One region of the Lysinibacillus sp. A1 genome, then DNA from elsewhere that is predicted to be linked to it. Evidence: riboswitches for the same ligand, from Rfam matches in the RefSeq annotation. Region 1 holds a riboswitch; each other region holds the start of a gene.
The links. A riboswitch is a leader RNA that binds a small molecule or an ion and turns the genes downstream of it on or off. The one in region 1 is predicted to bind cyclic di-AMP.
Positions count from the first base shown of each region.

Region 2: another riboswitch for cyclic di-AMP. It lies ahead of PI85_RS22085 (TrkH family potassium uptake protein); the one in region 1 lies ahead of PI85_RS12395 (M20/M25/M40 family metallo-hydrolase).
Region 3: another riboswitch for cyclic di-AMP. It lies ahead of PI85_RS06175 (APC family permease); the one in region 1 lies ahead of PI85_RS12395 (M20/M25/M40 family metallo-hydrolase).

Region 1 covers NZ_JSZM01000012.1:595,705-599,988, forward strand. Annotated here, with positions in the region: gene PI85_RS12375 (PspA/IM30 family protein) at 1-123, opposite strand, end outside; gene PI85_RS12380 (hypothetical protein) at 139-495, opposite strand; gene sirA (sporulation inhibitor of replication protein SirA) at 838-1,263, shown strand; gene PI85_RS12390 (YneF family protein) at 1,363-1,581, shown strand; gene PI85_RS12395 (M20/M25/M40 family metallo-hydrolase) at 1,681-2,049, opposite strand; cyclic di-AMP (ydaO/yuaA leader) riboswitch at 2,272-2,418, opposite strand; gene PI85_RS12400 (S-ribosylhomocysteine lyase) at 2,657-3,127, shown strand; gene PI85_RS12405 (alpha/beta hydrolase) at 3,178-4,149, opposite strand.
Region 2 covers NZ_JSZM01000040.1:81,140-85,423, forward strand. Annotated here, with positions in the region: gene PI85_RS22080 (TrkA family potassium uptake protein) at 1-566, opposite strand, end outside; gene PI85_RS22085 (TrkH family potassium uptake protein) at 589-1,926, opposite strand; cyclic di-AMP (ydaO/yuaA leader) riboswitch at 2,096-2,236, opposite strand; gene PI85_RS22090 (hypothetical protein) at 2,908-3,270, opposite strand; gene PI85_RS22095 (hypothetical protein) at 3,294-3,626, opposite strand; gene PI85_RS22100 (hypothetical protein) at 3,765-4,025, shown strand; gene PI85_RS24555 (hypothetical protein) at 4,205-4,284, shown strand, end outside.
Region 3 covers NZ_JSZM01000008.1:188,753-193,036, reverse strand. Annotated here, with positions in the region: gene PI85_RS06190 (cell wall metabolism sensor histidine kinase WalK) at 1-753, shown strand, start outside; gene PI85_RS06185 (PepSY domain-containing protein) at 750-1,415, shown strand; gene PI85_RS06180 (PepSY domain-containing protein) at 1,508-2,026, shown strand; cyclic di-AMP (ydaO/yuaA leader) riboswitch at 2,239-2,388, shown strand; gene PI85_RS06175 (APC family permease) at 2,508-4,284, shown strand, end outside.

The DNA.
Region 1 (4,284 bases):
TTGTTTTTCAGCTTCACGGATGTACTGGTTTAACATAGCAATTGGATTTTTTTGTTCCTTCTTATCAAATAACTGATGTAAGTCTGCCTCTACTGTATATCTAAAACGTTGAAATAAATTCATATTCATTCTCTCCTTTTATTTTGTTAAATTTGACCATTCTTTTTCGAAGTTTGTAAATGGATCTTCTTCTTTTTTACTTTCAATTGTTGGGATTTTTACATCTTCGCCATTCCATTTTTTATAAATGACATAGACAATTGCGATTGCTGCAAGACCAATCATTGCAGGAATGTTCGATACTGCTGATAGGATACCGATTAGACCAACCGCGAACCAAAAGATTTTACCGAAATTAGACTTGCTCGCCATGTAAAAATGCATCCCTAGTGCTACAAATAATCCGGAGAATAGTAAGCCTGCCAATGGTCCGATTAAGGCTAGTGCAACACATGCTGCGATAACGCCTCCAGTTAATAAAAGAAATTTTCTCATTTGTTTTAGCTCCTTTCGTTTGTACCTTTATGTTACCTATTTACAAGATTGTCTAAAACGGACTCGAAATTGATTTTCTACTAGGTCTTGAGGCTGAGAACTATCTAGGCTGCAATAAAAGTGGGTTTTTGATGTACACAATGAGTGTATCTTGCTTGTTTTCATTGAAAAATAGCAGTTCATTTTAAGAGCTAATTATCATCTGCCATAAAGTAATTTTTAGATCCTAAACTAGAAGCTTTTCGACAAAAATAGAAGATGAAACCTTCCTCCGTTTGACAAATTAACAAGATGGGATGAGCTATACTTATGGAAAATAAACTGAGCGAAGGAGGATTTCTGGTGAGAACCTATTCCATATATAAGATAAAAGAAGAGCATTTAACGTTTATTTTTGGCAGAGAGCGAAAGTTGTTAGAGATGATGCAAGGCTGTGAAGACGCCAATGAGAAATCCTTAAAAGAGCTTGCGTATATATGTGAATCCGTTCGTTTTGATGAAATAGCAGCAATGTTGGAGCATCAACTTGATTCCAAATATGCACATTTAGAAAGAGCTCGTAATGCTTTGTTTTTAGAACATCCGATAAAAGGCAAAATGGCTATTTATTTAGTGGATCGTAAGATTTGTGTTTATTGTGAGGGTTCACGAATGCTAGATTTAGATTTATTTCAAATGCTTGCCAAAATGAGTGAACGATTTATTGCTTTCAATAAACAAGATAATGAATGTGGATGGTTGAAACCTATGAAGTATACAATGCACTAGGAAATTTCACTACAATATATAGTAACATGCTATCATTTGGTGTATAATGGAGCGTGGAGAGTTTTTTCTCGGTATATTGTAGTGGAGGAGGTTGGTTGTATGCCTACATGGGGCTGGATTATTATCGTAATTATCGCATTAGCAGCGGGAGCGGCACTTGGTTTCTATTTCGCTCGTCAAGCTATGATGAAATATTTAAAAGAAAACCCACCTATTAATGAGCAAATGATTCGTATGATGATGGCACAAATGGGTCGTACGCCGTCTGAAAAGCAAGTACGTCAAATGATGGCACAAATGAATAAATTCCAAAAATAATTGGAATTTTTAAGGAGCAGCTGGTTAAGGTAACTGGTTGCTTTTTACATGGACTCATAAAAGGGGATGTCTCAAAATGGTTGAGACATCCCCTTGTTTTTAATGAAGAGAAGCGTTCAGCCAGTTAATTGCACTATGTACAACAACAGCTACACCTAACGGTAGAACACCCTTATCTAAAATAATATTGGGATTATGAAGTGAATAGTTTTGATTTCCTAAACCGTTTGATCCAGCCCACATAAACATCGTTGGTACACGCTGGTTAATATAAGAGAAATCTTCTGTACCAGCTAAAGGTTCTTCGTCTATCTGTAAGTTTTCCTCACCGACAATTTCTTTGACAAAAGGGGCGACTAATGTACAAAGATCTATATTATTATAAAGTGAAGGTGTTAAAATGGTGTGAAGGTCATATGTGCCTCGCATCAATAATTTCTGGAATGCGATTAAATAGCTACGATCCACCAGCCATAAAAGATCCCTTTATTTTTTTGCTTGTTCATAGTTTGTTTCCCTCCGATTTCTACTTTAATTACTGAGAATGAAGCTCTCACTTAGGCAGAAAGAATTCGTTTTCATTAATGACTATGTCATCGACCCAATTCATAACGTTCCATCCATCAAACGAGATGCTCGTCCTCAATGGATTCCGAAATTTTCCAATTCAAAAAATGAATATGGCTCCATTTTCCTTCTCATATAACGCTTGCGTGGTTAGCTGTCGGATTGGGACCTTTGAGTAGCCCTACCTAAAAAGGATTCACCCCTTGGATTTTCTAATGATCTGTAAATATTTGATTTCCTTGTCTCAACTGGCTTCAGCGATTTAGAAATTTGAAACTGACTATGAAATTCTTTAACAAAAGGCTGTAAAAAATTTTTTTACAACGCAATTTCTTATGTTAGTAAGATGTGTAGCAGTCTTTTAGAAACAAGAATGAAAAAATTTTTAACTCTATTCGTTTGAAATATTCTGTGAAAACATAAAAAAACTAGCAATTTAAAATATTCCCACTAATTTTAGAAAAACTAGCTATAATAAATAGTATTCATAGAAAAGGAGCTGTTAAATATGGAACGCGAAAAGACAAATGTAGAAAGCTTTGATCTAGATCATACAAAAGTAAAAGCCCCGTATGTTCGGTTAGCGGGAGTTAAAGCAGGGAAAAATGGCGATGAAGTGTACAAATATGATATTCGCTTGAAGCAACCTAATAAAGAGCATATGGAAATGCCAGCTTTGCATTCCTTAGAGCATTTATCTGCGGATATCATTCGTAATTATTCTGACCATATCGTTGATTTCAGTCCAATGGGTTGCCAGACAGGCTTCTATGTATCCCTTATTAATCATGAAGATTATGAGGACCTATTAACTATTTTAGAAAAAACATTTACTGACGTGACAAAGGCGACAGCAGTGCCTGCATGTAATGAGGTACAATGTGGCTGGGCTGCGAGTCATAGCTTAGAAGGAGCACAAGCATTAGCGAAGGAATTTTTAGCGAAACGAGAGGAATGGCATATCGTTTTTGAAGAATAAATATGGAAAAAAACCTTGCAGGAATAATATAAGCAAGGTTTTTATTTGCGTTAAAAATGGAATGGAATGACATTGGAGGAGGAAGAATCCCGATTTATTTTTTGGTAAATAAAACTTTCTAAAAAATCATGAATTAAATCTTCGTATTCATCCATATTTTCATTAAAGGATTGGGCATGTGCCCCAGTATCAAATAGCTTTAATTTTTTAGGACCTACTTTTTTATTGTAAAGATCTAGTGACATGGACGCTGGAATAAATGAATCAGGGATACTATGGATAAAAAGTACAGGTTTTTCAATATGGGTCACTGCTTCGGCGGGGGTCACACTTTTGAAGGAGTAGCCGTCCCGGAGGCGGACAAAGAAATCGGCAAAACGAATGGGAATAATAGAGCCATATTTAAATTCAGTTTTGGCAATTTGCTTGAGCAACATGGAAAAATCGGAGAATGCACAATCAGAAATATAAAAATCAGCACCATCTTCAACCGTACCTGCATAAAGTAACATTGTTGCTGCACCCATAGATTCTCCATGAATACCTAGTATTGCATCTTCACCAATCATGGCTTTCACTGTATTGACTACTGCGTCAAGATCATTTTTTTCATAGTGGCCATAACTAGTTGTTTTGCCACCAGATTCGCCATGACGGCGATGGTCAAAGATGACTGAATTATAGCCAAGCCTTTCAAATAGCCGAGCGTATTTAACGGAATTTATTTTATTTTCGGTAACACCGTGACATATGATGATCGTGTTATTGGTTTGCAACGGCTGAAGCATAATTCCTCGAATCGTATAACCATTAGGAGAATCAATATTTAATTCGCATTTCAAGTTTTTATTGTACCAAGCCTCATCAAAGCGTTTGGCTGTCGTTTCTCGTTCACGAACAAATTCAGGATCTTTTTGTTGAATATACATTAATTTATTGGAAAGCGCGAAGCCGAACAGACCAGTAGCTGCTGCGGCAAGCGTTGTTGTAATACCAGAGAATAAAAGCATCTTCTTTTTCATCATAAAACACCTCCACATGCTGTTTCTTATTTGTAATGTTCCCAACTGAGATTGTTTAAAACACGTCAACATTTTACAATAACTTTGGCAAAACTGCGATTATTTCTATTATCGAAAATCGTCAAAATATTTGTT
Region 2 (4,284 bases), on a different contig from region 1:
GATACGATAATATCTCCAGTTCTTATAATTGCGATTACACTAACGTTGAATTTAGCACGAATGTTCAGCTCTTTTAAGTTCTTACCAACCATTTTTGAAGGGATAATAATTTCTTCTATATTATGATCCTTAGAAAGTTCAATATAATCGAGAGTGTTTGGTGAAAGAAGTTGATTGGCAACTCGGTCTCCCATATCCCTTTCAGGATAGATAATCCAATCCACTCCTATTGCTTCTAAAACTTGACCGTGACGTTTTCCAATAGCTTTTGCGATTATTTTTTTTAATCCAAGATTTTTAAGTAGCATACAAGTCAAAATACTTGCTTGAATATCATCACCAATTGCTACAATTATACAGTCAAAGTTGGTAATTCCTAAGGATCTAAGTGCCTTCTCATCCGTAGAATCTGCAATAACTCCGTGTGTGTAAAAAGTTTCAGCATCTTCTACACTCTCTTCATCTAAATCTATACCCAAAACTTCTTGCCCAGCTTCATGTAATCTTCTTGCGATACTGGTTCCAAATCTTCCTAATCCTATCACAGCATATTGTTTTTTATCCACTCTCTATACACTCCCCGTTTATTTATCCAATCATTATTTTACCTTTTGGACGTCGGTATGCTTCCTGTTTACGTCTTTTAGTAATTGCAAAACCTAATGTAAGAGGTCCTAATCTCCCCACAAACATTGTTAAAATAATTATAAAACGACCAATTGGTGAAAGCTCAGGCGTTAACCCCATCGATAAACCAACAGTACCGAATGCTGAAGTGGCTTCAAATAGATACATTATAAATACATGACCTTTTTCCGTAATACTTAACATGAAAGTGACAACAACTACTATCATGATACCACTCATTGCGACAGTTAGTGCCTTTAGGATATTTTCAATAACAATACGACGTTTAAATAAAACTACTTCTTCTTTTCCTTTTAGTTGAGAAAGGGCAGTTATAATTAATACTGCGAACGTAGTGACTTTAATACCACCTGCAGTCGAACCTGATCCTCCTCCAATGAACATCAAAAAGATGGTTAAGAACAAGGTTGCATGAGTTAAATCTCCCATAGATAATGTATTAGCACCAGCAGTTCTAGGTGTAACACTATGGAATAAAGCGCCAAGACCTTTTCCTGTTGGAGATAAGGAACCTAATGTTTTTACATTATTATACTCAAATAAGAATATTAAAATAGTTGCTCCAACAATAAGGATAAGCGTTGTGCTTAAAACAACCTTTGTATGTACCGAGAAAGTACGAATTTCACGATATTCATAAAGTTCATTAATCACAATAAAACCTAATCCCCCTAAGATGATAAGAGAACTAATTGTTAAAACTACAATGGGATCGTCAACATAATCAGTTAAACTGTTAAACCCTCCCATTAAATCGAAACCAGCATTATTAAAATTTGAAATGGCATGGAAGAATCCATAATAGATTGCTTGACCAATAGACATATCAAATGAAAAACGAACGGCAAGCAATATACCACCAATACATTCAGTTATGACAGTGAAAATTAATATCCGTTTAACTAATCTAACTACGCCAGCAGTTGAATTTGTATTAAAAGCTTCTTTCAATAACAACCTTTCTTTTAAAGAAATTTTTTTCCCTAATAGAACAAATAAAAAGGTTGCAAATGTCATAAATCCTAGCCCACCTACTTGTATTAGGATTAGAATTACAATTTCTCCAAACAATGAAAATGTTTCACCGGTATCAACAACCACAAGACCTGTAACGCATGTAGCCGACGTAGCAGTAAATAATGCATCTAAAAATGCTAGACCTTTACCATCTTCTGTTGCTATAGGTAGAGTTAATAAAAAAGCACCTATAAAAATTAGAATAGCGAATCCCAAAACAAGAATCTTTGCAGGATCAAGATTTTCTTTTAAGCTCTTCATTTTTATCTCCTAAGTGTGGTACATAGTAATACATTACTTTACCCAAAATTTGAATTTATATGAATCATGTGCGGAATAAAAACCATTCGCAACCCTTTTATTGGAAAATAAAAAAAGACCGATCTAAACAAGCAATAAAAAATTACTTGAGTTAGGCGGTCTTCTTTATGACCTCCTTCGCTTTAGCCGACGAAGTTAGCTGACGGGTAGGATGGCGAAAGAGAATATCTCATCCTTTCTGCAAGGCAGAATTAACCCCAAAATAATGGGTCCTCCGTTCTCAATTGTTGAGATTTGGCCGATATTTTATTAGTTCTGATTTACGGAATTATTGTACTCCTTCATATAAATTTTGTAAACAAGGAAAATATTTATCTATGCTTATTAAACTAATCACTCCATTGGTGTATGTTGTAACATATTAAATATCGGAGGAATTCAATTAATATTCAAAATAAAGCTCTAGAAACATTTCTCGGTCTTCCTTAATTATAATTTTTTTATATAAGGTGTCACCTGATTTATGTTTATAGTTGGCCTTTTTTTATTGTCAAACTAAATTTACGAATTTAGGACGTTAATTACGTTTAATTTAGGATATCCAACATTTGATATTGTATCGGTATCAGTTTGAGCCTGCTCTTGAACCGGAGCTTGAAGTTGCGCTAGAATCTGAGACTGAACTTGGGCCTGAATTTGAGATTTATATTTATTTGCTCTTGAATTTGGGTCTGAGAACTCGAATATATGCAATTTAATTTTGTATCTGTACTACAATTATATATAAAGAAATTAACAAAACAGATTTTTGGCAAGTATTAATATTTGTGGAAATAAAAAAGTCAATGCTCAAATTAATGAGTACCAGGGTTTTGGTATTCATTTAGGTCACTCATCCAAAAGTGTTCTTGTTTTAGCAAATAAAATTTTTAAAGACCAGTTCAATTTGATGTGAACTGGTCAATTGTTGTAGAATATTAGTTAAGAATGGATCACTGGATTTGTTTCTCTTTCTCTTATAACTTCGCCATATGCTTCATCAATTTCATAAATCATCTTTGTCCATCTTTGATAATCTTCGTTTGATGCTGAATCATTAGCAAGAACAAACTTCGGATTCTCTTCCTGAGAGAATAATTTTTCAATTTCGTAATTCTTTATTTCTAATTTATCAGATAACACTTCCTTGACAATCCAATCTCTATCTTCTGCGAATTTCTTTAATTCATTAATATTCGAAACTGAAGGTAAATTATTATTTGAGCTAGATTTTAAAACTTTTTGTGGTGCATCTGCAAGTTGGTAATTTAAAAGGATACTTTCTGTATCTTCAGTTTCTAGCATCTTCCATATATCTCTTAATTCTTTTATAAATGCTTTAACCTCACTAATCTTTTCCGCGCCATCATTTCTGTCACCAAATACAAAAGCTCATCGACAGATAATTTCTTATGATCAACAATTGATTTTGCCATGGTATAGCAGAAAATATTTTCAGTTTCAGCAATAATACCTTTGGATGAGAATGTATACTTATAAAATTTAACATCTACCCGAACAATTACGAAGTTTTCAGGATAAACAAAAAACATTTTTTCTTCATATTCACCCATAGAACTGTTTCCAATCAAAGTGTCAAAAGCAGTTTCAACTATGCTTTTGAAACCCTCAATTACTCTCTCTTTACCTTTAAAAAACATCTCAATTGCATTTTAATAGAATCTGAAGATTTGGACCTTAAGTAGCTATATGCACATCACTAAAATATTCGTCTGTACAAAACATATCTAATTACCTAAAATGGTAAATAGTAGTTAGATATGTTGAGGTGAATACAAATGAATAATTGTCCTAATTGTTTAGCAAGTAATCCTTTTAAGAAAGTATATAAAGATGGTTTAGTATTTGTGAAATGTGAATATTGTAATACGATTTTTGAAGATACTTCAACGAAAAAATCGAGAGTAGTGTCAGAGAGAGTACGAAACGAAGTACAAAATGATGTGCAAAAAGAAAAATCTTCAGGTAAGGCTCTAGCAATTGGGATAGGACTTATGATCCTTTATTTTATTATTGATACTATATCTAAACTTTATTAAATTATAAAATAAAAGTTTGTTCTATGAACAAGGGTATTTATGCTATCTCGGTCTTTCTGTTAAAAGAATGAAAAAAGCCCAGGCACAAATATTTAAGTACCTGTACTTTTTTTATGTACAGGCATAATGAAGTTTCCTAAAATGGTAAATAGTAGTTAGATATATTGAGGTGAATACAAATGAATAATTGTCCTAATTGTTTAGCCAGTAATCCTTTTAAGAAAGTATATAAAGATGGTTTAGTAATTGTGAAATGTGA
Region 3 (4,284 bases), on a different contig from region 1:
ATCCCAGCTAAAGGTGGGGATGAATTAGCAAAAATTAATCGAACGTTCAATATGATGATGGAGAAGCTTGAACAGCACTATCAAAAGCAACAGGAATTCGTTTCAAATGCTTCTCACGAATTAAAGACGCCCATTACTGTCATTGAAAGCTATGCAAAGTTGCTTTTGCGAAGAGGTTTTGACAATCGTGAAGTAGCGCAGGAATCGCTACAGGCTATTGCAAATGAATCTTCTCGTATGCATGAAATGGTATTACAATTATTAGAGCTAGCCAAAAATAATGAGCATATGGATATTCATATTGAACAGCTAGAGCTAGCTCCCTTCCTTAATAAAGTGGCTGCACAAATGCAGCAGGCATACCATCGGAATTTTATAGTCGACGCAGAAGAAGCACCACAATTTATTGACAGTGATGAAAAAAATTTGAAGCAATTACTCTTTATTTTGCTTGATAATGCTAGGAAATATAGTGAGGATGACGTTCATATTTCCACAGCTGAAACTACTACGCATGTACGAATGACGATTCAGGATTTTGGCGTCGGTATTCCTGCAGAGCATGTTTCACATTTGTTTGAGCGTTTTTACCGTGTCACAGAGGATCGTAATCGTAAAACAGGCGGTTCTGGCTTAGGGCTTGCGATTGCACATGAACTTGCGGGACAATTGGGCATCACCATAGATGTGGAAAGTACAGTTGGAGAAGGTTCAAGTTTTACCTTGTGTATACCAAAGGAGGGGCAGCAATGAAAAAGTGGGTTTTAATACTTATTGTGATTGTCCTTCTTTGTAGCGGAGTGCTTTGGTTTATTCAAAATCGCTATTTTCAAAAGGAGCCTCTCAGTGAAGCGGAGGCCATACGCCATATCGAAGCTATTTATAAGGGTCAAGTTTCAGAAGTAAAAAAGCGTGGAAATTCATTTGAAATACAATTTACACGTGAGAATTTGAAATATACAGCCATGCTTGATGCTACAACACAGCAGGTTTCTGATCTAACGTTGCAAAAAGGGCAAAGTAAATTATTGTTAACAGAAAATCAAATAAGAAAAATGGTGAAAGAAAAATATGGTGAGGTAGAAAGCGTCATGCTCACGGATACCATTTATACCGCACGTGTTGAAAAGGAGCATAAGCAAAAAGATATAACAGTAGATGGCTATTCGGGTGAAGTGTTATCTGAAAAAGATGTAGAACCATTAAATCAGCCTGAAAAACCTCACATTATTACCGAACAGCAAGCCATTGATATAGCGCTGCAACAATTAACAGGGAAAGTGGATTCTGTAGATTTTGAAGATACTGCGGAGGGCGGTTATTATTTAGTTGAAATTGAAACAGAGCATGAAGAAGCCACGTTCCAAATTCATGCTGTATCTGGAAAGGTCCTTTCTGTTTCATGGGACGATTAAAGAGTTTTCTCATGGAATTCTAATGTTCCTCTTATAGTTCTATCATCTTTGCTTGGTAAGCTAAAAGCAGATAAAACAAAGGAGAGATGAACATGAAAAAAATAATGATGATTCCTGCATTAGTGGTGACTCTTGGTGTTGGAGCGGCAATTGGTTCAACAACTTTATTATCAGGAAGTGCACAAGAAAAAAAGATCCTATCCATGCAAGAAATCGAAAAGAAAGCATTAGCAGTAGTGAATGGGACAGTAGCAGATATTGAACTAGATCAAAATCGCTACCGCTCTGTTTATGAGGTAGAGGTGCATGCTGATAAAGAAGAGTATGATTTAAAATTCGATGCCTATACTGGTAAATTACTTAAGCAGAAGAAAGAGCGTCAAGATGACGATGATAATGAATGGGTTAACGCTAATACTACTACTAACCTTATAAGTAAAGAAAAGGCTATTGAAGCGGCTCTAACAAAAGCAAAGGGTACAGTCACAAAAATTAAATTAGATGATGGTATTTATGAAATCGAGTTAAAAAATGGGCAATATGAATATGATGTTGATGTTGATTCGATTACAGGAGAAATTGTTGATTTTGAACAAGATATGGAAGACTAATAATAGTTGTTGCCTTAAAAGTAGAGCATACTTTTAAGGCTTTTTTGTTGTAAAATGCCTTTAAATTAGGTATTCGCGGGTAAATTAATTTCTACCAGGGTATTAACAATGTATTTCAAAAAGTCTATGTATTTCACTTGTAAAAAATAAAAATTTTCTTCTTTACTTTTTTAATCGACAGGCGTAATATGACATCATTATTAAAGTTTCAAATTTCTAAATCGCTGAAGCAAACTAGACGCGGGGGACCCATTTTAGACGGATCGTATAAGCAATCCTTGGGGTGAATCTCTTCTTTTGAAGGGTAGGGCTACTCAGGCCCGAATCCGACAGCTAACCTCGTAAGCGTTAAGAGCAGAAAAGTTGGAGCTTGGCAGACAGATGAGCGTCTACAAGTCTTATTTAGTGATGACTTGTAGGCGTTTTTTGATCTCATTTAGGAAGGCGAAACACAATCTAAGAAACTAGAAGGTGTTTATTGATGAAATCCTCATTTAAACGTTATGTAATCGGCAAACCATTAAGATCCGATGCGTTAGGGGAACAAAAGCTTAGTAAAACAAAGGCATTGGCAATATTATCGTCCGATGCTTTGTCTTCCGTAGCCTATGGACCGGAACAAATTTTAATTGTCCTGATGACTGTGGGAACATTAGCATTTTGGTATTCTTTACCGATTGCGGTAGGGGTCGTTGTCCTATTGGTGGCGCTGACTTTATCATATCGTCAGGTTATATTCGCCTATCCACACGGGGGCGGCGCTTATGTAGTTTCTAGGGAAAATTTAGGTGTGAACGCAGGTCTTGTAGCAGGTGGCTCATTGCTCGTTGATTATATTTTAACGGTAGCGGTAAGTGTATCAGCAGGGACAGATGCAATTACATCGGCATTTCCAAGTCTGCACCCATACAATGTGCCAATTGCTATTATCTTTGTGATTTTTTTAACGGTCTTGAACTTACGTGGTGTAACAGAGTCCGCCTCTGTTTTGGCATACCCTGTCTACCTGTTTGTAGTCGTTATGCTAGTGTTGATTGGGATGGGGCTCTATAATGTTGCAACAGGTCAGGTGCCAGCAGAGCTGCATCCAAAGATAGGTACACCTGTCGCAGGGATTAGTTTATTTATATTATTAAAGGCATTTGCGTCAGGGAGCTCAGCTTTAACAGGGGTAGAAGCTATATCGAATGCAATCCCTAATTTTAGAAATCCTGCTCCTAATAATGCTGCTAAAACATTGTTAGCAATGGGCGGAATCTTAGCGGTTTTATTTATCGGTATTGTTAGTTTAGCTTATTTTTACGGAATTGCGCCAACTTCGGAAGAGACAGTCGTTTCCCAACTAGCAGAAGCAAGTGTTGGTCGAAATTTCTTTTATTATATAGTACAGGGTGCAACAGCGATGATTTTGGTACTTGCAGCTAATACGGGCTATTCAGCATTTCCTCTACTTGCTGTCAATTTATCAAAAGACGGTTTTATTCCGAGAATATTTCAAATGCGTGGGGATCGCCTAGGGTATTCTAATGGCATTATGATGCTAGGGCTAGCAGCCATTGTCTTAATCATCTTATTTGATGGGGCAACAGAGCATTTAATTCCACTCTATGCTGTTGGGGTATTTATTCCGTTTACATTAGCGCAAACGGGAATGATGCGAAAATGGTGGCGTGAAAAACCTACTGGCTGGATGGCAAAATTTACGATTAACACAATTGGTGCAGCTATTTCGTTTATCGTAGCGATGATGTTTTTTGTAACGAAGTTGCCTCAGGTATGGCCAGTGTTTGTCTTTTTACCAATTATCATTTTTGTATTTCATCGGATCAAGCTTCATTATCAAGCCGTTGGAGAACAGCTGAGATTGAGTAAAGAGGAAGTCGCTACTATTGAAGGAAATGTATTCATCGTACCAGTAGCTGGTATAACGAAGGTGGTTGAAAATTCCCTTCATTATGCGAAATCACTAAAGGTTGATAAAATTATTGCCTTTTATGTGGCTTTCGATCAAGCTGATGCAAAAGCCTTCGAAGAAAAGTGGCAGGCTTGGCAACCAGACATTCGACTAGTAACCTATTATTCGGCTTATCGTAGCATCACACAACCATTGATCAAATTTATAGATAAAGTGGACCATCAATGTGCGAAAACAGGTCATAAAGTAACGGTTGTCATCCCTCAATTTTTACCGAAAAAGGGCTGGCATCATATGCTTCACAATCAATCAAGCTTATTAATACGTACAACATTGTTATTTC